Regions from separate parts of the Allobosea sp. GW821-FHT09G06 genome, predicted to be linked through region 1. Evidence: predicted binding sites of a transcription regulator. Region 1 holds the regulator's gene; each other region holds the start of a gene.
What was found. The regulator PhoB, encoded in region 1, activates phosphate uptake and scavenging genes when phosphate is short. The targets are predictions, from matches to a motif close to TGTCATNNANCTGTCAT.

Region 1 (7,445 bases):
CAACCAGTCGGTCCAGTGGCCGGTCGGCATCGGCGGCAAGGGCAACGAGGGCGTTTCGGCCTCGGTCAAGCAGGTCGCCAACTCGATCGGCTATGTCGAGTATGCCTATGCCAAGCAGAACAAGCTCTCCCACGCCCTGGTGAAGAATGCCGACGGCAACTTCCCGGCGCCGGAAGAGAAGGCCTTCCAGGCCGCGGCCGCCAACGCCAACTGGAACGAGCAGCCGGGCTTCGGCATCTCGCTGAACAACCAGAAGGGCGCGGATGCCTGGCCGATCACCTCGGCGACCTTCATCCTGGTCTATGCCAAGCCGGAGAAGCCGGAAGAGACGCAGGCCGCGCTGAAGTTCTTCGACTGGGCCTACAAGTCCGGCGACAAGCTCGCCAGCGAGCTCGACTACGTCGCCCTGCCGGCGAATGTGAAGGATCAGGTCCGCAATGCCTGGAAGGGCGTGACCGATCCGGCCGGCAAGCCGATCTTCTGATCGCTGCGATCGAACAGGCGAGGCGGGTTTCGACCCGCCTCGCCGCACTCTTCAAGCCCTCATCCTGAGGAGCCCCCTCGGGATGCTCTTCAGGATGAGGGCTGGGATCGGGCGGGTCTTCCGACGATCCCGGCAACGCCACCGGAGCCTCCGCGGATGACCGCAGCAACCGACATGACGAGCATTCCCGGCGCGACGCCGATCGTGCGGAAAACGCCGAAGGCCGGGTTCGACCTGTTCTTCCGCAATGCCAGCTTCGGCGCGGCCCTGCTGGTGCTGGTGCTGCTCGCCGGCATCATGATCTCGATGATCATCGGCGGCTGGCCGGCCTTCCGCGAATTCGGCCTCGGCTTCCTCACCTCCAGCGTCTGGGACACGCAGAACGAGCAGTACGGCGCCTGGCCGGCGATCGTGGGCACGCTCTCGACGGCGCTGATCGCGCTGGTGATCGGGGTGCCGCTCTCGCTTGGCATCGCGGTCTACCTGACGCAGCTCGCGCCGGCCTGGTTCAAAAGGCCTGTCTCGACCGCGATCGAGCTGCTCGCCGCCGTGCCCTCGATCATCTACGGCATGTGGGGCCTGTTCGTCTTCGTGCCGCTCTTCGCGGCCTATGTGCAGATCCCGCTCTCGAATATCGTCGAGGGCATGCCGATCGTCGGCACGGTGCTTTACTCGCGCTCGCCCTCGGGCCTCGGCATCTTCACCGCCGGCATCATCCTCGCCTTCATGATCGTGCCGTTCATCGCCTCGATCACCCGCGACATGCTGGAGCAGATCCCCTCGGTGCTGCGCGAGAGCGCCTATGGCATCGGCGCGACGACCTGGGAGGTCGTGCGCCATGTGCTGGTGCCGCAGGCTGGCGTCTCGATCATCGGCGCGATCATGCTGGGGCTCGGCCGCGCGCTCGGCGAGACCATGGCCGTTACCTTCGTCGTCGGCAACGCCAACCGGCTCTCGGCCTCGATCCTCGATCCCGGCTCGACCATCGCCTCGCGCATCGCCAACGAGTTCAACGAGGCGATGGGCCTGCAGCTCAACGCGCTGATCGCGCTCGGCTGCATCCTGTTCTTCGTCACCTTCGTCGTCCTCGTCATCGCGCGGCTGCTGGTCGCCCGCGTCAAGCGCTACTGAGGCTCAACCCCATGACCATGACGACCACACCTCGCGAACTGCCTCACCAGCCCTGGGGGCGCGTGCGTCAGTCGCGCCGTACCGCCGACCGGTTGATGAAGGTGATCGCCACCGGCTTCACCTTCACCGCCATCTTCGTTCTGTTCTGGATCCTCGGCATGCTCGTGGTGAAGGGCATCGGCGGCCTCTCGGTCGCGACCTTCACGGCGGTCACGCCCGGCCCCGGCACGGAAGGCGGCGGCATCGCCAACGCCATCGTCGGCTCCTTCGTGCTGACCTTCCTCGGCATCGCCATCGCCACGCCGATCGGCGTGCTCGCCGGGACCTGGCTCGCCGAATACGGTCGCAGCTCGAAGCTCGCCAACCTCATCCGCTTCATCAACGACATCCTGCTCTCGGCGCCGTCGATCCTGATCGGCCTGTTCGTCTACGTCATCCTGGTCGAGCCGTTCCGCGGCTATTCCGGCTGGGCCGGCGGCGTCGCGCTCGGCATTATCGCGATCCCGGTGATCGTGCGCACCACCGAGGACATGCTGAACCTCGTTCCCGGCCCGCTGCGTGAGGCGGGTGCGGCGCTCGGCGCGCCGCCTTCCGTCGTCATCACCTCGGTGACCTGGCGCGCGGCCAAGGCCGGCATGGTCACCGGTATCCTGCTGGCGCTCGCCCGCATCGCCGGCGAGACCGCGCCGCTGCTCTTCACCGCGCTCAACAACAATTTCTGGTTCTCGCCGACGCTGGTCGGCGGCGTCTCCAACCTGCCGGTGACGATCTACCAGTTCGCCTCCGCCCCTTACGAGAACTGGCAGCAGCTCGCCTGGGCCGGTTCGCTCATCATTACCGTCTCGATCCTCGTGCTCTCGATCGTTGCCCGGCGTATCGTCGCCGGCAGCAAGTGAGCCTGAAACCAACCCGGTCGCGACCGACCTTGAGGACCTAAGTCGATGCTTTCGACCCTTGAACTCTCCCCCCAGTCGCTCGATGCCGAGGCGCCCGTCCGGATCGCGGTGAAGAACCTCGATTTCTACTACGGCGAGCACAAGGCGCTGAAGAACATCAATCTCGACTTCCGCGATCGCCACGTCACGGCGCTGATCGGCCCGTCGGGCTGCGGCAAGTCGACCCTGCTGCGGATCTTCAACCGAATCTACTCGCTCTATCCGGAGCAGCGCGCGGAAGGGCAGATCATGCTCGACGGCCGCAACATCATCTCGAACGACGTCGACGTGAACGAGTTGCGCTCGCGCGTCGGCATGGTGTTCCAGAAGCCGACGCCGTTCCCGATGTCGATCTACGACAACGTCGCCTTCGGCATCCGCCTCTACGAGAAGCCGCCGAAGTCGGAGCTCGACGACCGCGTCGAGGGCGCCCTGCGCCGCGCCGCGCTTTGGGACGAGGTCAAGGACAAGCTGAAGAGCTCCGGCATGGGCCTCTCCGGCGGCCAGCAGCAGCGCCTGTGCATCGCGCGCACCATCGCGCAGAAGCCGGAAGTGATCCTGTTCGACGAGCCGACCTCGGCGCTCGACCCGATCTCGACCGGCAAGATCGAGGACCTGCTGGAGCAGCTGAAGAGCGATTTCACCATCGCCATCGTCACGCACAACATGCAGCAGGCGGCGCGCATCTCGCAGTACACGGCCTTCATGTATCTAGGCGAGGTCATCGAGTTCGCGCCGACCAACACGATCTTCATGAATCCCGCCAAGAAGCAGACCCAGGACTACGTCACCGGCCGTTTCGGCTAAGCGGCGACGAGGAGGACACCCCTATGACCGACCACATCGTCCGCTCCTACGACACCGACCTTGAAGGCATCCGCCGCAGCCTCGCCGAAATGGGCGGCATGGCCGAGCGCATGCTGGGCGATTCCACGGTGGCGCTCGTTCGCCGCGATACCGCGCTCGCCCAGAAGATCATCTCGGCCGACCAGCGCCTCGACAATCTCCAGCGCGAGGTCGAGGAGAAGGCCGTGCTCACCATCGCCCGGCGCCAGCCGCTGGCGCAGGACCTGCGCGAGCTGATCTCGGCGATCCGCCTCGCCTCCGACATCGAGCGGGTCGGCGATCTCGCCAAGAACATCGCCAAGCGCGCCGTCGCGATCGCCGGGCAGTTCCAGCCGCCGCATCGCGCGGTGGTCGGCCTCGAGCATATCAGCCGCCTCGTGCAGGCCCAGCTCAAGGACGTGCTCGACGCCTATGCCGCGACCAACGAGCAGAAGGCGCTCGAGGTCTGGAAGCGCGATGACGAGATCGACGCGCTCTACACCTCGCTGTTCCGCGAACTCCTGACCTATATGATGGAGGATCCGCGCAACATCACCTTCTGCACGCATCTCCTGTTCTGCGCCAAGAACATCGAGCGCATCGGCGACCACACCACCAATATCGCCGAGACCATCCATTACCTCGTCACCGGCGATTCCCTCGATGCGAACCGCCCCAAGCTCGACACGACCAATATCGAGGTCGAAGCGGTGACGGGAAACTGAGGTCAAAGCCGACATGGCCGCACGCATCCTGATCGTCGAGGACGAGGAGCCGCTCACCCTGCTGCTGCGCTACAACCTCGAAGCCGAGGGCTTCGAGGTCGATAGCGTCGCGCGCGGGGACGATGCGGAATTGCATCTTCGCGATCACACGCCCGATCTCGTCCTGCTCGACTGGATGCTGCCGGGCCTGTCCGGCATCGAGCTTTGCCGGCGCCTGCGCTCGCGCCGCGACACCGAGCGCGTGCCGATCATCATGCTGACGGCGCGCGGCGAGGAGACCGAGCGCGTGCGTGGCCTTGCGACCGGCGCCGACGATTACGTCGTGAAGCCGTTCTCGCTGCCGGAGCTGATCGCGCGCATCCAGGCGCTGTTGCGCAGGGCGAAGCCCGGCCATGTCGCGGGGCTGCTGGCGGCCGGCGATCTCGAACTCGACCGCACGACGCGGCGCGTCCGCCGCGCGGGCAGCGAACTCCATCTCGGCCCGACCGAGTTCCGCCTGCTGGAATTCCTGATGCAGGCGCCGGGCCGGGTCTATTCCCGTGCCCAGCTGCTCGATGCCGTCTGGGGCCGCGACGTCTATATCGACGAGCGCACGGTCGATGTTCATGTCGGGCGGCTGCGCAAGGCGATCACGCCGGGCGATGCGAAGGATCCGCTGCGCACGGTGCGCGGTGCCGGCTATGCCTTCGACGAGACCTTCGCGCGCGGCGGTGCCGCGTAAGCCTCAGGCGTCGGGGCCGCCCTCGATATCGCCGGCCCATGCCAGCGCCTTGTCATAGTCCTCGGGCTTGAAGGCGCGGACCTTGACGAAGGGGATCGCCGGATCGAGCAGATCGATGAAGCCGGCGAGCCAGCCCTTGTTCGTGATCACCGCCTCTTTCGGAAAGCGCCTGAGTTCCCAGAGCTTGCCGATGCTGTAGCGCGCGTCCTTCCAGGCGGCGGTGAGCGTCAGGTCGGTAAAGTCGGAGAGATCGACAAGCACGCCGATCTTCTCGTGGCGAGCGAGCTTCGTGTCGATATCGGCCATGATCGCGTCGACATCCTCCCCGGTCAGCGTCTGCATCAGACGATAGGCTGCGACATGATCCGGCGCGGGCAGAATGGTCAGCATGGCTCCTCCTTGCCAACGACAACGCACGGAGGAAGAGGAGGTTTCGCCAGCCGGTCAGGCGGGTTGGACAGGTGCTCGCGTGGCGGCGTCGAACTGGGCGGCTTCTGATTTCAGCCAGGCGATGAAGGCGTCGAGCCCGGGGCGCGGCGGCTGGTCGAGCGGGCGCGTCAGCCAGCAGCCGATCGCGCTGGTGAAGCCGAGGCCCAGCGGATTGACCAGCGCACCCGAAGCCAGCTCGTCGGCGACATAGCAGCGTGGCGCCAGCGCGAAGCCCAAGCCGGCGACGGCGGCGCTGGTGATCACCGAATAATAGCCGTAGCGCACGGTGTGCTCGGGCACCGCGCCGCGCAGGTCATGCGCCTCGGTGAACTCGGCCCAGAAGGTCGGCATCTGGTAATGCTGGAGCAGGGTCGCCTTCTGGATGTCGGCGGCGCGGCGGAAGCCGCCCATGCGCTCGATCAGGCTGGGCGCGGCGACCAGCGCGACATCGCGGCCGAAGAGATAATGCGCCTCCTTGCCGGGCCAGGGCTCGACCCCATGGGCGATCTCGATATCCGGCTCCTCGGTCTCGCTCTCGCTGACATAGTTGGTGAACTGCACGTCGACGCCGGGATGGGCCTCGGCAAACGCAGGGAAGCGCGCCATCAGCCAGCGCTCACCGGCGATCGCGACCATATGCAGGCGGATCGGCCGGGCGATGGCGTTGCGCTCCACCAGACGCCGCGCGCCGCGCTCCATCTGCTCCAGCGCAGCCTCGGCATAGGGCAGGTAGATCGCGCCGGCCTCGGTGAGCTTGAGTCCGAGCGGGCTGCGGTCGAACAGCACGGCGCCGAGATGGTGCTCCAGCGAAAGGATCTGCTTGGAGACCGCGCTCTGGGTCAGGTTGACCGACTGGGCGGCACGCGCGGTCGAGCCCAGCCTCGCGACGGTGGCGAAGGCCCTGAGCGCGGTCGATGACGGAGGGGGCCGGCCGGCCGCCATGGGGTATTCCTTTTTGGACTATCGTGGCGGAGATCGTTTCGTTTGCCGGTGTCTCGGTCAAGAGGCCATTCTTCCCGCAGGGGAGAACGACATCATGAACCAGACGACCCGTCTCTGGGGCGGCCGCTTCCGCAAGCAGCCGGACCCGCGCCTGATGAAGCTGTCGAGTGCGGCCGGCGAGCATGCCCGGCTGGTGCCGCAGGATGTTGCGGGCGGCAAGGCCCATGCGGCCGAGCTCGGGCGCGCCGGCCTGCTGACGGCCCAGGAATTCGAGACCATCCTGGCTGCGCTCGACGGGATCGCCCGCGACACGGTCGAGGGGCGGATCGCGCCGGGGCCGGACGACGAGGACGTTCATACCTTCATCGAGCGCATCCTGACCGAGCGCATCGGCCCGACCGGGGCGAAGCTCCGCGCCGGGCGCTCCCGCAACGACCAGGCCGCGAACAATCTCAAGCTCTACCTGCGGGGGAAGTCGCGCACGCTCGCCGGGATGCTGGCGGAGCTGCTCACCGCGATCGCCGACCAGGCCGAAGAGCATGCGGCCTCGGTCTGCCCCGGCTTCACCCATCTCCAGAGCGCCCAGCCCGTCACCTTCGGCCATTGGCTGATGGCGCATGGCCAGGTGCTGATGCGCGACGCCTCGCGCCTGACCGATTGGGAAAAGCGCTCGGGCCAGTCCCCGCTGGGGGCGGCGGCGCTCGCAGGCTCGGCGATCACGTTGAACCCGGAACTCAGCGCCCAGGCGCTCGGCTATGACGGGCCGTTCGAGAATTCGGTCGATGCGGTCGGCGCGCGCGACCATGTCGCGGAATTCCTGTTCGTCGCGGCGATGCTGGCGACGAACCTGTCGCGGCTCGCCGAGGAGGTGACGCTGTGGACCTCCCGGCAATTCGCCTGGGTGACGCTGGACGACGCCTTCGCGACGGGCTCCTCGATCATGCCGCAGAAGAAGAACCCGGATATCGCCGAAATCTCGCGCGGCCGGGCGGCGCGGCTGGCCGGTGACCTCGTGACCATGCTTGGTGCGCTGAAGGGGCTGCCGCTGTCCTATAATCGCGACCTCGCCGAGGACAAGCGCACGGGTTTCGACGCCGTCGACGTGCTGGAGGAGGTGCTGCCCGCCTTCGCCGGCCTGATCGCCAGCATGAGCGCCGACCCCGCGATCATGCGGGCGCAGGCCGGCTCCGGCTTCGCGCTGGCGACCGAGGTGGCGGATCATCTGGCGCGCCAGGGCGTGCCCTTCGCCGAGG
Region 2 (7,445 bases), on a different contig from region 1:
GGGGCTTGATCCGGCCGAATGGCTTGGAACTGCGGGCCACGATGCACATCTGACAGGTCACGCTAGAGCATTTTCGAGCGAAGTGGACACCGGTTCGCGTGAAGAAAATGCGTTAAAGCAAAGACCTGGAGCAATGGCGCGGTTCGAAGAATTGCGGAATTGCTCCAGCCGCAAGATGCGAGAGAGGCTGATCGATGACGTTGCAACGCCAGATCGGTTTCTGGGTCGGCTCCCTTCTCGTCTTCGTCCTGTTTCTGGTGGTGCTGCGCGACGTGCTGCTGCCCTTCATCGCGGCGCTAGCGCTCGCCTATCTGCTCGATCCGCTCGCCGACAGGCTGGAGCGCATGGGCATGAGCCGGATGGTGGCGACGATCGTCATCCTCGTCGTCTTCCTCCTCATCTTCGTGCTGGCGCTGGTGCTGCTGGCGCCGCTGCTCGGCCAGCAGCTTGCTGGCCTCGTCGCGCGCCTGCCGGGCGATGCCGCCAAGCTTCAGGCGCTGGTGCTGGAGAAGGGTACGCCCTGGCTCGAACGCTTTGGCGCCTCCGAACTGACCAAGGACGCGCAGAGCTCGCTCGGCAACCTTGTCGGCGACGGCGTGAAATGGGTCGGCGGCCTGCTGCAATCGCTCTGGAGTGGCGGCACGGCCATTGTCGGCGTGTTCTCGTTGCTGGTGCTGACCCCGGTCATCGCCTTCTACCTGCTGGTCGACTGGGACCGTATGGTCGCGACCGTCGATAGCTGGCTGCCACTCGACCATCGCGACACCATTCGTGGGCTGCTGCACGAGATGGACATGGCGATCGCCGGTTTCCTGCGCGGGCAGGCGCTGGTCTGCGTGCTGCTCGGCGGCTTCTACGCGATCGGGCTCAGCGTCATCGGCGTCAATTTCGGCGCGCTGATCGGCATCATCTCGGGCTTCCTGTCCTTCATCCCCTATGTCGGCTCGCTGACCGGGCTCGTGCTCTCGGTCGGCGTCGCGACGGTGCAGTTCTGGCCGGACTGGACCTGGCCGCTGGCGACGCTCGGCGTCTTCTTTGCTGGGCAGTTCCTCGAAGGGAACATCTTCCAGCCCAAGTTCGTCGGCGACTCCATCGGCGTTCACCCGGTCTGGCTGATGTTCGCGCTGCTCGCCTTCGGCTCGCTGTTCGGCTTCGTCGGCCTGTTGCTGGCGGTGCCTTTGGCCGCGGTCATCGGCGTGCTCTGCCGCTTCGCGCTGAGGCAATATCTCGCCAGCAACCTCTATCACGGCGGCGACGCCACCCGCGCGGCGGCGGCGAAGGCGCGCATCGGCACCGACGCCTGAGTTGTCCATGTCCGACATTCCCCAGCGTCCGCGCCAGCTCGCCTTCGACCTGCCGGTCGACAGTCGCCATGGCGTCGAGGATTTCCTCGTCGGTGCCTCCAACGAGGCGGCCTATGGGCTGATCGAGCGCTGGCCGGCCTGGCCCGAGGCCTGGCTGCGCCTGACTGGGCCGGAGGGGGCCGGCAAGACCCATCTCGCCGCGATCTGGGCGCGGACCTCCCACGCCTGGACGATTCCCGCCAAGGAATTGAGCGAGGCGCAGGTGCCGCATCTCGTCTCGGGCGGCGCGCTGGTGATCGAGGATTGCGATGTGGGCGCCTTCGACGAGCACGCCCTGTTCCACCTGATGAACGCGATGAAGGCGCGTGGCGGCTTTCTGCTGCTGACGGCGCGAAGTGCGCCCGATCTCTGGGGCCTGAGCGTGCCGGACCTGCTCTCGCGCCTTCGGCTGGCCCCGGCTGCGACGATCGAGCCACCGGATGACGACCTGTTGCGGGCGCTGCTGGTCAAGCTCTTCATCGACCGCCAGCTCGTCGTCGACATCGCCGTGATCGACACTTTGGCCATGCGGATGGAGCGCTCCTTCGCCGCCGCACGGCAGGTGGTCGATCGGCTCGACCGGCTCGCGCTCGAACGCGGCCGGCGTGTGACGCGCCCGCTGGTGCAGGAGGCGCTGGCGGAACTGTTTCCGGAGGAGCCGGGTTGAACCTGGCCATCTCTGCGCAAGCCCCATGCTTCAAATCATGTCGCTTGTCATCGAACCGTCGCACTAGAATGGCTTCAACGGCAGCATGAGCGGAAAGACGACCAGGACACGAGTGAAGCGCATGACCCTCGACACCGTGATCGACGAGCCGGAGAAGCTTTCCAGCGAGGCTGATGCGGCGCCCCTGCGCCATCAGCCGGAGCGCTTCATGAACCGCGAGCTGTCCTGGCTCCAGTTCAACCGCCGCGTCATGGAGGAGGCCTCGAATCGCAGCCACCCGCTGCTGGAGCAGCTGCGCTTCCTCTCGATCTCCGCGAACAACCTCGACGAATTCTTCATGGTCCGCGTCTCCGGCCTGCGCGAGCAGCTCAAGGCCGGCGTCGTTACGCGCAGTCAGGACGGACTGACGCCGGCCGGCCAGCTCGTCGCCATCGGCGAGGCGGTCGCGGCGCTGACCGCCGACCAGCAGGCGCGCTGGGTCGAGCTGCGCAACGAACTGCACGGCCACCGCATCCACCTTCTGCAGCCGGGCGATATCGGCGCGCAGGACCGGATCTGGCTGGAGGATTACTTCCTCAACTACATCTTCCCGGTGCTGACGCCGCTGGCGATCGACCCGGCCCATCCTTTCCCCTTCATTCCCAATCTCGGCTTCACCATCGCCTTGGCGCTGGAGCGCAAGCATGACGGGCGCCAGCTCGACGCGCTGATCCGCGTGCCCACCAAGATCGACCGCTTCATCGAATTGCCGGACCTGGCGCGCGAGGGCTTGCACCGCTTCATCGCGCTCGACGATGCGGTCTCGCTCTTCATCAGCAAGCTCTTCCCGGGCTACGAGGTGAAGGGCGCCGGCTCCTTCCGCATTATCCGCGACTCCGACCTCGACATCGAGGAGGAGGCCGAGGATCTCGTCCGCGTCTTCGAGACCATGCTGAAGCAACGCCGTCTCGGCGTCGTCATCCGGCTCGAACTCTCGACCGGCATGCCCGACCACCTGCGCCGGATGATCGTGCGCGAACTCAAGGTCGACAGCGACGAGGTCGTCGAGGTCAACGGCATGATCGGCCTGAACGAGCTTTCGCAGCTCGTCGGCGTCGATCGGCCTGACCTCAAGTTCAAGCCCTATAACGCCCGCTTCCCCGAGCGCATCCGCGAGCATGGCGGCGATTGCTTCGCTGCGATCCGCCAGAAGGACCTGCTCGTCCATCACCCCTATGAGAGCTTCGACGTCGTCGTGCAGTTCCTGCAGCAGGCGGCGCGCGACCCCAATGTCGTCGCGATCAAGCAGACGCTCTATCGCACCTCGGCGAACTCCCCGATCGTCAAGGCGCTGACCGAAGCGGCAGAAGCCGGCAAATCGGTCACCGCGCTGGTCGAACTCAAGGCTCGCTTCGACGAAGAGGCGAATATCCGCTGGGCCAAGGAGATGGAGCGCGCCGGCGTCCAGGTCGTCTACGGCTTCATCGAGCTCAAGACCCACGCCAAGCTGTCATTGGTGGTGCGACGCGAGGCCGGTCAGCTCGTCAGCTACTGCCATATCGCGACCGGCAATTACCACCCGATCACGGCGCGCATCTATACCGACGTCTCCTTCTTCACCGCCGATCCCGTGCTGTCGCAGGACGTCGCCCGCGTCTTCAACTTCATCACCGGCTATGCCGAGCCCGCCGGGCTGGAGCGCATGGCCGTCTCGCCGACGAGCCTCAAGCAGCGCCTGCTCGACGATATCGCCGAGGAGGTCGCGCATGTGAAAGCCGGCCGCAAGGGCGCGATCTGGGGCAAGTGCAATTCGCTCGTCGATCCCGAGATCATCGACGCGCTCTATGATGCCAGCCAGGCCGGCGTCGAGATTGACTTCGTCGTGCGCGGCATCTGCTGCCTGCGGCCCGGCGTGCCCGGGCTCTCGGAGAATATCCGGGTCAAGTCGATCATCGGCCGCTTCCTCGAGCACACCCGCGTCTATGCCTTCGGCGCTGGCCACGGCATGCCGTCGCCCAAGGCCAAGATCTACATTTCCTCGGCTGATCTGATGCCGCGCAATCTCGACCGCCGTGTCGAGGCACTGACTCCGATCCTGAACCCGACTGTGCATCAGCAGTTGCTGGATCAGATCATGTTGGCCAACCTGCTCGACAACGAGCAGAGCTGGACGATATTGCCCGATGGCGGCTCACGCCGCATTGTCCCCGCGCCGAACGACGAGCCGTTCAACGCGCATAAGTACTTCATGACGAACCCGAGTCTGTCCGGACGTGGAAAATCGCTCTCCAATTCAAGTCCCCGTTCCCTCTCGCGTCGAGGTGGACGTAAAGCCTGAGCTCCGGCATGCGCCGGGGCGGCTTGCGCTGTCCCATACCATCGCCATCGTCGATATTGGCTCGAACTCGGTCCGTCTCGTCGTTTACGAGATGCTGGCGCGCGCGCCCTCGCAGGTCTTCAACGAGAAGGAGATGGCGGGCCTCGGCCGGCAGGTCGCGTCGACCGGCCGTCTCGCCGACGATGCCATCGCGAAGGCGATCAATGCACTGGTGCGCTTCCGCATCCTCTGCGAGGCCATGCATGTCGGCGAGATCCGCGTCATTGCCACGGCCGCGGCGCGCTATGCCAGCAACGGCCCGGAATTCATCGCCCGCGCCGAGGCGGCGATCGGGCAGCCGATCGAGCTGATCTCGGGCGGGCGCGAGGCCGTGCTGTCGGGCCTCGGTGTGATCTCGGGCTTCGACAATCCAGACGGCGTCGTCGGCGACCTCGGCGGCGGCAGCCTGGAGCTGATTTCCGTCAAGGACGGCGCTGTGGGGCAGGGCGCCAGTGTCCCGCTCGGTGGCCTCGCCCTGCTCGATCGCTCGAAGGGCTCGCTCAGGGCGGCCGAGAAGATCGTCAAGGACGAGCTCGACAAGCTGCCGCAGCTTGCCGCCATGAAGGGCCGCGACTTCTACGCCGTCGGCGGCACCTGGCGCGCGCTCGCCACGCTCCACCAGCATCGCGCGGCCTATCCGCTCAACGTGATGCACGGTTACTCCGTGCCGACGCGCGACGTCGCCGATTTCGTCAAGCTGGTCGAGCGAGCCGATGTCTCGGTGCTCGACGCGATCGATTCCGTGTCCTCCGCTCGCCGTCCGCTCCTGGCCTATGGCGCGCTGGTGCTCGACGAGTTGATCAAGCGCGGCCGGCCGCGCGAGATCATCATCTCGGCGCAGGGCGTGCGCGAAGGCCTGCTGCATGAACAACTCTCGCCGGAGGAGCAGAGCGCCGACCCGCTGATGCAGGCCGCGCGCGACTACAACCTGCTGCGCGCCCGCGACCCGCGCCATGCAGCCGAGCTGATCAGTTGGACGCGCGGCATCCTGGAGACGGCCGGCCTGCCGCAGGATGAGCCGTCCGGCCGGATGATCGAGACCGTCTGCCTGCTCTCCGATATCGGCTGGCGTGCCCATCCCGATTATCGCGGCGAGCAGAGCATGAACGTCATCGCCCACGCCTATTTCACCGGTCTCGACCATGTCGGCCGGGCTTTCCTGGCCTTGGCGATCTTCCACCGTTATGCCGGCATGAAGGCGAGTTCGCCGGCCGCGGCCGGGCTGAAGACGCTGTTGCCGCCGGCGATTCTCGCGCGGGCCATGTTGATCGCGGCGATCTTCCGCGTCGCCTATCTGCTCTCGGCCGGCATGTCCGGCATCCTGCCGCGCATCGCGGCGTCCTGCGTCGACAATCGCCTGCTCCTGCGCTTCCCCGACGACCTCGCGGCATTGGCGAGCGAGCGTGTCGAAGGGCGGCTCAAGCAGCTGGCGAAGCTGCTCGGCCGCGATTTCGAGATCGGCAAGCTCTGAGGTCTGTCGGCATTCGATCACCCAACCCTTGTCATTCCGGGGCGCGCTGCAGGCGCGAACCCGGAACCCACGACTGGGTGAGACATTCGGTGTGCGGTTGTCAGTGGAGTGCTTGATCGTGGGTTCCGGGTTCTTCGCTTCGCGAAGCCCCGGAATGACAAAAGGGCGCGCCGCTCACCCCACTGCGCGCAGCCGGGCAAAACCGGCGTCGAGGTCGGCCTTGAGGTCCTCGAGGTCCTCAAGCCCGATATGGATGCGGATCGTCGGTCCCTTGAAGTCCGGCTTCGTCGCCGTGCGGTAGTCCTTGCAGTCGAAGGGCAGGACGAGGCTCTCATAGCCGCCCCACGAAGCGCCGATCCCGAACAGGGCGAGCCCGTCCAGCATCGCGCCGACGGCCTTCATCGAGACCGGCTTCAGTTCGAAGGTGAAGAGCGAGGAGGCGCCGGTGAAGTCGCGCTTCCAGATCTCGTGCCCCGGCGCGCCCGGCAGGGCGGGGTGCAGCACGCGCGCGACCTCAGGCCGTCCCTGCAGCCATTCGGCCATGGCGATGCCGGCCGGCATCTGCTCCTTCAGGCGGATCGCCATCGTGCGCATGCCGCGCAGGGTCAGGAACGCATCTTCAGGCGCGACGATGAGGCCGAGCTGGCCCCAGGCCGCGCGCAGCTTCTTGTAGAGCTCCGGCGTGCGGGCAGAGACGGTGCCGATCAGCACGTCCGAATGGGCAGCGTAATACTTGGTGCCGGCCTGCACCGAGAGATCGACGCCGAAGGCATGGGCGTCGAAGAACAGCGGCGTCGCCCAGGTATTGTCCAGCGCGACGAGAATGTCGCGCTCGCGGGCCGCGGCGACGATCGCCGGGATGTCCTGCATCTCGAAGGTCTGCGAGCCCGGCGCCTCGGTCCAGACGGCCCTGGTGTTCTGCTTGAACAGCTTCGCGATGTCGCTGCCGACGAGCGGATCGTAATAGGTCACCTCGACGCCCATCCGCTTCAGGAAGGTGTCGCAGAAGATCCGCGTCGGCCTGTAGACGCTGTCCGTCACCAGAACGTGATCACCAGACGATAGCAGGGTCAGGAAGGCGAGGGTGCAGGCCATCAGCCCCGAAGGCGTCACGACCACACCGGCGCCACCCTCGATCGTGTTGGCGGCGGCGATCAGGGCGTCGATCGTCGGGTTGCCGTCCGTGCCGTAGGTGTAGCGTGCTTTGCGCACGAGGAAGTCTTCGGTGTTCGGATAAACGACCGTCGAGCCTCGTACGATAGGCGGATTGACAAAGCCGTAGCTGTCGGTGGGGTCGCGACCCGCGAGAGCCAGGCGCGTGCGCTCGCCGAGGCGCGCAAATTCAGGCGAAGTCAGCTTTTTCATGGAACGGCACGGCCAGAAATTGGGAAGATCATGGTCAGGCTTGACCACTCCCCACAAACTCGCATGTGATATATGCAGGGAACAAGGGGCGGCTCATGCGTATGGCGGTTGCTTGACGCTCATGAGTCGCTCTGGCAATCGACTCGAGGATATGGGGACGCCGCGCGAAAGCACGACGAACCGAGCGGTGAAAATGCCGCCGGCGGCGGGACCAGAAATGTCTTCCGGCATCAGCCGGACAAG
Region 3 (7,445 bases), on a different contig from region 1:
CGCCACCCAGAAGATGTAGCCGGGAACGGCGAAGGACGTGCCCGGCAGGGTGAAGGCGACGGGGATGTTCCAGAGGATGATCGAGAACGAGACCAGCGTGGAAACCTGCGAGAGCAGGGGCAGCGCGAAGCCATAGGTCGAGTTAACGAAGGAGCGCGTGTCTTCGGCGATACGCTGGTCGGGGTTGTCGACTGTACCGGCGAGCGCGATCCGGTAATGCGTCGCATGGTCGAGCCACGCTTTCGTGTACTCGTTCGCCATGAACTGGCGCCAGCGGATCAGGATCGTATAGTTGGCGAACAGCTCGATCAGGTTCGAGGCCACCCACAGCGCGGCCCAGACGCAGAAGACGTAGAAGAGCTGGTACCAGAACGCCGCGGCGTCCTTGTTCTGCAGCGCGTCGTACATGTCGCGGTTGAAGAATGAGAGGCGCAGCGTGATGCCGACCTGCACCTGATTCAGCACGATCAGGAAGACGAAGAGAGAGACCGCAAGCGTGCCGAGCCGGATGCTGAACGGCCCGATCGGCCAGAGATTGGCGGTCGTGATCTGGTCGGATTCGAAATAAGGCGAGGCGATGCGGGCGATCCGCGCGATCACCGGCACGAAGGAGATCGCGTAGATCAGGATCGCGAAGACGCCGACCGTTGTCGGCAGGCTCGTCGGGATCGGCGGGATGCCGAGAGCCGCCGGCCACCAGCCGAACTGCGCCGCAATCGCGGATGCGCCGAACACGAGATACTCGATCGCGAAGACGCTGGAGAAGATCCGCAGGAAGAAGGGCAGGGCCGGCGAGCGGAAGGTGACGACCGCCAGCAGCAGGCCGATGACGCCCATGCCGATCACGCCGGCCGATCCGGCCTGCTGGCCGACGACCAGCGCGGCTGCCGCCAGCGCGGCGACGAGAATGCTCAACAAGCGCATAGATGGGAATCCTGGCGGGAAACGGTGAAAGCCACGATTCGGACCATGTCGCAGCGGGAGTGGCCTTTCAATGGCGGCGCGCCCGGATGAGCAAATTGTCATCTCGTGGAGAGCTGGCGGCGAGCCAAGGGGCCTGAAACGCAGCGCCCCGGGCGAGCGGGGCTCGTCCGGGGCGCGAAGCTGGAAGGTTTGGCTCTAGCCGATCATGGGGCGGCGACGATCTTGCCGGCGTCCCACTTGTACATCGAGAAGCTCGGCGAGCTCAGGTCGCCGGTCTTGCCATAGGTCAGCGTGCCGATCGCGGTCTTGACCGGCATGCCCGACTGCAGGGCCTTGGCGGCGCCGTTCGCGTCGCCCGGCTTGCCGGCCTTCTCGATCGCGGCCTTGAGCACCTCGACCGCGGCATAGGCGTTCAGCGTGAAGGCCTCGGGCGGGATGCCCTTCTCCTTCAGCGCCGCGACGGCCTGGGCCGAGTCGGGGTTCTTCAGCGCGTCGGTCGCGTTGGTGAAGAGCGTGCCGGTGGCATGATCGCCGCCGATCGCCGCGAACTCGGTGTTGGACAGGCCTTCGCCGCCGATGATCACCGCCTTGACGCCGGCATCGGCGAGCTGGCGCGCGAGCAGGCCGCCTTCCGGATGATAGCCGCCGAAATAGATCACCTCGACATTCGCGGCCTTGAGGCGCGTCACCACGGCCGAGAGGTCCTTGTCGCCGGGATTGACGGTCAGCGCCGCCACTTCCTTGAGCCCGCCGGCATTGATGCCCTTCTGGAAAGCATCGGCCAGGCCTTTGCCGTAGGTGCCCTTGTCATGGACGATCGCGATCTTCTTGTCCTTGAGGTTCTTCAGGACATAGGAGGCGGCGATGTCGGCCTGCTGGTCGTCGCGGCCGCAGGTGCGGAAGACATTGGTCAGGCCACGCGTCGTCAGCGCCGGCGAGGTCGCGGTCGGCGTCACCATCAGTACGCCGCTTTCGGCGAACACGTCCGAGACCGCCATGGCGACGCCGGAGGTCACCGGCCCGACCACGAACTTGACCTTGTCGCCGACGAGCAGGTTGGCGGAAGAAACGCCCTGCTTCGGGTCGCCGGCATCGTCGGCGAGTTTCAGCACGAGCTTCTCGCCGAGCACGCCGCCATTCTTGTTGATCACGTCGACGGCGGTCTGGGCGCCGTTCTTGACCTGGTCGCCATAGGCGGCGACCGGGCCGGTCAGCGGCGCGACGAGGCCGATGGTGATGTCGGCCTGTGCGGCCTGGGCAGAGAGGAAGAGGGCGGCGGCGAGCGCGGCGCCCGATAGGAGTTGGGACTTTTTCATTTGCATCTCCCTACGACATGCAACTTTAGCGCGCGATCCCGCGCGGGATCGCTTGCCGCCTGTATAGGCCAGGATGCCGTCCGAGGGCACTGCCCAAGCTTTCATCAGCCCTGTCGGGAAATGCATGGCTGTGCGGCAGGCGGTGCCCGCATTCAGCCTTTGTGGGCCTTGCGCTGGGCCTCGAGCTCCTCGGTGACCGCGATCACGTCGAGATAATCCTCGTGGCGGGCCGGCGCATAGCGCGAGACATGGCCGTCGGTGAAGTTCTTCCAGGCCTCGGGAGCGGCGTCCTTCATCGCGTTCATGGCGGCGACGAAATCGTCCTTCAGCCCCTGCGGCAGGTTGGCGCGGGTCGAGAACGGGCTCGCCGGGATCAAGGGCGAGGTCCAGAGCACGCGGGTCGAGCCGGCCGGGATCATGCCGCGCTGGGCGAGCCTTTGCGCGACGCCATGCTCCGCATTGACCTGATAGGTCGCGACGACGTCGAACTGGCCGCGGACCAGCGCCAGCACCGAATTGTCATGGCCGCCGGAAAAGACCGTGCCGCTGAAATGCGCCTTCGGGTCGATGCCCTGCTTGCGCAGGAAATAGGACGGGAAGGCGTAGCCGGAGGTCGAGTTCGGGTCGGCGAAGGCCATGACCTTGCCCTTGAGATCGGCAACGCTCTGATAGGCGCTCTCGGCGCGCACCAGCAGCACCGAGTAATAGCCTTCCTGACCCTGGTTATCGACGCCGCGGATCAGCGGCTGCAGCTTGTCGCCGAGCACGCGGCGCCCGAGCGCGTAGACCGCAGGCCCGAAGCGCGCGAAATCGACCTGATCGGCCCGCATCGCCTCGACGAGGCCGGCATAGTCCGAGACCCGGAAGAAACGCACGGGCACGCCGAGGCGCTGCGACAGGTAGTCGACCATCGGCTGGGTGCGGGCGATGGCGCCGACCTCGTTCTCGGCGGAGGAAACGCCGAAGCGAATTTCCTTGATGCTCTGCCGCCAGTCCGGTGCCTGCGCGAAGGCGGGGGCGATGCTGCCGGCGGCAAGGCCGGCGAGGACGAAGCGGCGTGTCGGCATGATGGTCTCTGGCGCGATGATCTGATCGCGCCTCGATGCGCGCACGCCACGACGGCTGGATGGCGGGCGGATGACAGTGCCGTGAAACGAAAAAGGCCCGGCTTGCGCCGGGCCTTCCGTAGGCTTGATAGGGGGATGGATCAGAAGTCCATGCCGCCCATGCCGCCGCCGCCCATCGGGGGCATCGGGGCGTCCTTCTTCGGCAGGTCAGCGACCATCGCCTCGGTGGTGATCAGCAGGCCGGCGATCGAAGCCGCGTCCTGGATCGCCGTGCGCACGACCTTGGTCGGGTCGATGATGCCGGCCTTGACCAGATCGCCGTACTCGCCGGTCTGGGCGTTGTAGCCGTAGGTGTAGTCCTTCGACTCCAGCAGCTTGCCGATCACGACCGCGCCGTCATCGCCGGCGTTGTCGACGATCTGGCGCGCCGGAGCGGCGATCGCCTTGCGGACGATCTCGACGCCGGTCTTCTGGTCGTCGTTCTGGGTCTTGATGCCCTTGACCGAGGACAGCGCGCGCAGGAGCGCAACGCCGCCGCCGGGGAGGATGCCTTCTTCGACCGCAGCGCGGGTCGCGTTCAGGGCATCGTCGACGCGGTCCTTCTTCTCCTTGACCTCGACCTCGGTCGCGCCGCCGACGCGGATGACCGCGACGCCGCCGGCGAGCTTGGCCAGACGCTCCTGGAGCTTCTCACGGTCGTAGTCCGAGGAGGTCTCCTCGATCTGGGCCTTGATCTGCCCGACGCGAGCCTCGATGTCCTTCTTCTTGCCGGCGCCGTCGATGATCGTGGTGTTCTCCTTCTCGATGCGCACGCGCTTGGCGCGGCCGAGCATGTTGAGCGTCACGGTCTCGAGCTTGATGCCGAGGTCTTCCGAGATCATCTGGCCGGCGGTCAGGATCGAGATGTCCTCGAGCATGGCCTTGCGGCGATCGCCGAAGCCCGGAGCCTTGACGGCCGCGACCTTCAGGCCGCCACGGAGCTTGTTGACGACGAGCGTGGCCAGGGCCTCGCCCTCGACGTCCTCGGCGATGATGAGGAGCGGCTTGCCGGTCTGCACGACGGCCTCGAGGATCGGCAGCATCGCCTGGAGCGAGGACAGCTTCTTCTCGAAGACGAGGATGTAGGGGTCGTCGAGCTCGGCGACCATCTTCTCGGAGTTGGTGATGAAGTACGGCGAGAGGTAGCCGCGGTCGAACTGCATGCCCTCGACGACGTCGAGTTCGGTGTCGGCGGTCTTGGCTTCCTCGACGGTGATGACACCCTCGTTGCCGACCTTCTGCATGGCCTTCGAGATCATCTCGCCGACCGACGAGTCGCCGTTGGCCGAGATGGTGCCGACCTGCGCGACTTCCGCGTTCGAGGTGACCTTCTTCGAGTTCTTCTTGAGGTCGGCGACGATGGCCTCGACGGCCAGGTCGATGCCGCGCTTCAGGTCCATCGGGTTCATGCCGGCCGCAACCGACTTGGCGCCTTCACGGACGATCGCCTGGGCGAGAACGGTGGCGGTGGTGGTGCCGTCGCCGGCATGGTCGTTCTGGCGCGAAGCGACTTCGCGGACCATCTGGGCGCCCATGTTCTCGAACTTGTCGGCGAGCTCGATCTCCTTGGCGACGGTGACGCCGTCCTTGGTGATGCGCGGAGCGCCGAACGACTTCTCGATCACGACGTTGCGGCCCTTCGGACCGAGCGTGACCTTCACGGCATTGGCGAGGACATCCACGCCGCGCAGCATCTTGTCGCGGGCTTCAGTGCCGAATTTGACGTCTTTGGCAGCCATGAGAGCTACTCCTTAGAACTTGAAACGGAAGAGAGCGGTCAGGCGGCGATCAGCCGACGACGCCCATGATGTCGGATTCCTTCATGATCAGGAGGTCCTGACCGTCGATCTTGACCTCGGTGCCCGACCACTTGCCGAAGAGGACGCGGTCGCCCTTCTTGACGTCGAGGGCAACGAGCTTGCCGGCCTCGTCACGCGCGCCGGAACCGACGGCGATGACCTCGCCCTCCTGGGGCTTTTCCTTGGCGGTCTCGGGGATGATGATGCCGCCCTTGGTCTTCTCTTCGCTGTCAAGGCGGCGGACCACGACGCGGTCATGCAACGGACGGAACTTCATGGTTCTGTCTTCCTCTCGGTCTTATTCGTTTCGGGTGCCTCTGAAGGGCTCCCGGGGGAGGCTGTTAGCAGTCACCAAGTGAGAGTGCTAACAGATGCCAGCGGAGATAGGCGCGGGGGTCCGGAGAGTCAAGGAAGCACCGGGCGATAAAGTGAACGCGGCGGATGCGGTGTCGCAGGCGGCCTCGGACCTGCTGGCAGCAGCGCTTGAACACGCTAACATGGCGGAATGACGACACCCTCGCCCGACCCGCGCCTCGACGCCATCGCCCGCTCCTGCGTCGCGCTGCATGTCCGCATGACCGCACGCGCCGTAACGCGGGCCTATGACGAGGCAATGCGCCCGAGTGGCCTCAAGATCACCCAGTTCGTGCTGCTTTCGGCGCTCTCAACCGGGCAATGGAAATCGGTCACGGAGCTGGCCGAACGCTTCGCGCTGGAGCGGACCTCGCTGACGCGCAATCTCCAGCTATTGGCGGCCGAGGGCATGGTCGAGCCCGTGGAGTGCCGTGGCCGGGCCTCGGTCTATGCGGTGACCGAGAAGGGCAGGGCCGCGATCGAGGCCGCGATCCCGTACTGGCGGGAGGCGCAGGACAAGATCGAAGGCGGCTTCGGCGAGGACCGCTGGCGCGAGACCCGGGACGGCCTCAAGGCGCTGCGCCGGGCCGCGCGCGGTGAGCGCTGAAGCCGCGCTCACCGGTTGACCAGTGCCCGGTCACATCTCTATCGTGCAGATACACGAATGGAGATCGGCATGAAGCGCGCGGTTGGGGTGGTGTCTCGCGAGGAACTGGTCGCGGGCGATGGCTTGAGTTTCCTGCGCGGGATCATCGCCGGCACCAATCCGGCGCCGCCCTTCGCCGACGCCATGGATTTCGAGCTGGCAGAGGCCGGTGAGGGCAGGGTGGTCTTCGTCGGCCAGCCCTCGGCGCGTTTCTTCAATCCGCTCGGCACGATCCATGGCGGCTGGACCGCGACGATCCTCGATTCCGCCATGGCCTGCGCTGCCCATGCGACGCTGAAGCCGGGCGAGGGCTACACCACGCTGGAGATGAAGCTGAACTATGTCCGCCCGGTCATGCCGGATAGCGGCCCGGTGCGCTGCGAAGGCAAGCTGATCCATCGCGGCAGCTCGGTGATCACGACGGAGGGCAAGCTGGTCGATGCGCGCGGCAAATTGCTCGCGCATGGCACCGAGACCTGTCTGGTCTTTCCGGCGAAGCCTAGCGCCGGCTGACGGCGATGGCACCCGCGACGATCAGCAATGCGCCGAGATAGGTCGTGTAGAGCGGCACCTCGCCGAACACGAAGAAGCCGAGCAGGCTCGCCCAGATCAGCGCCGTGTACTCGATCGGCGCGAGGCGCGAGGCAGCGGCCCGCGCATAGGCCGAGGTCAGCGTCAGGTGTCCGGCGACGCCGAGTGCGCCCGCGAAGAGATAGGCGCCGAGATCCGTCCAGGTCATCGGCACGAAGGCCAGCGCAGCCGGAATGGCGAGGCAGACCGCCGGCCCGACATTCTGGAAGGCGACGATGACGGTCGGACGTTCCCTGACCGCGATGCGCCTGAGCAGGATCAGGTTGAAGGCATAACTGACTGCCGAGAATAGTGCCGCGGCGACGCCGAGACCGGCGCCGCTGACATGGCCCTGCAGGCGGGGCCAGACCATCACGAGCATGCCGGCGATCCCGAAGCCGAGCGCCTGCAGGATGCGCTTGTCGATCTTCTCCTTGAGCAGGAGCCCGCCGAACAGGGCGACGAAGACCGGCGCGAGGAAGGAGAGCGTCAACGCCTCCGCCAGGGGCAGCACCGAGACCGAATAGAAGAAGCTGCCGGCGGTCAGCACCACCAGCGGGATGCGCGCGAGATTGCCGATCAGGCTGGCCTGCGTCGGCCGGGGCGGGCGGGGCGATGGCGAGCACGATGAGCGCGCAGATGCCGCCCATCAGGAAGCGCATGAACAGCGCCACGATGAACGGGTGCTCCTGCATCTGGCCCTTGATCACCCCGTCCATGGCGGTGAGCA

Region 2: AC07NY_RS17935 (RNA degradosome polyphosphate kinase) is a predicted target of PhoB. The motif match lies at 2,056-2,072, and genes of this name have one in related genera.
Region 3: phnD (phosphate/phosphite/phosphonate ABC transporter substrate-binding protein) is a predicted target of PhoB. The motif match lies at 3,367-3,383, and genes of this name have one in related genera.

The regions. Positions count from the first base shown of each region.
Region 1 is NZ_JBWKOI010000001.1:1,073,154-1,080,598, forward strand. It holds gene pstS (phosphate ABC transporter substrate-binding protein PstS) at 1-484, shown strand, start outside; gene pstC (phosphate ABC transporter permease subunit PstC) at 641-1,615, shown strand; gene pstA (phosphate ABC transporter permease PstA) at 1,627-2,511, shown strand; gene pstB (phosphate ABC transporter ATP-binding protein PstB) at 2,557-3,357, shown strand; gene phoU (phosphate signaling complex protein PhoU) at 3,381-4,100, shown strand; gene phoB (phosphate regulon transcriptional regulator PhoB) at 4,114-4,821, shown strand; gene AC07NY_RS05165 (SpoIIAA family protein) at 4,825-5,211, opposite strand; gene AC07NY_RS05170 (LysR family transcriptional regulator) at 5,266-6,192, opposite strand; gene argH (argininosuccinate lyase) at 6,287-7,445, shown strand, end outside.
Region 2 is NZ_JBWKOI010000003.1:357,093-364,537, forward strand. It holds gene AC07NY_RS17925 (AI-2E family transporter) at 195-1,304, shown strand; gene AC07NY_RS17930 (P-loop NTPase family protein) at 1,312-2,010, shown strand; gene AC07NY_RS17935 (RNA degradosome polyphosphate kinase) at 2,132-4,327, shown strand; gene ppx (exopolyphosphatase) at 4,311-5,837, shown strand; gene metC (cystathionine beta-lyase) at 6,012-7,202, opposite strand.
Region 3 is NZ_JBWKOI010000002.1:976,900-984,344, forward strand. It holds gene AC07NY_RS14810 (ABC transporter ATP-binding protein/permease) at 1-924, opposite strand, end outside; gene AC07NY_RS14815 (branched-chain amino acid ABC transporter substrate-binding protein) at 1,128-2,240, opposite strand; gene phnD (phosphate/phosphite/phosphonate ABC transporter substrate-binding protein) at 2,393-3,307, opposite strand; gene groL (chaperonin GroEL) at 3,448-5,085, opposite strand; gene groES (co-chaperone GroES) at 5,135-5,422, opposite strand; gene AC07NY_RS14835 (MarR family winged helix-turn-helix transcriptional regulator) at 5,651-6,106, shown strand; gene AC07NY_RS14840 (PaaI family thioesterase) at 6,176-6,658, shown strand; gene AC07NY_RS14845 (DMT family transporter) at 6,645-7,268, opposite strand.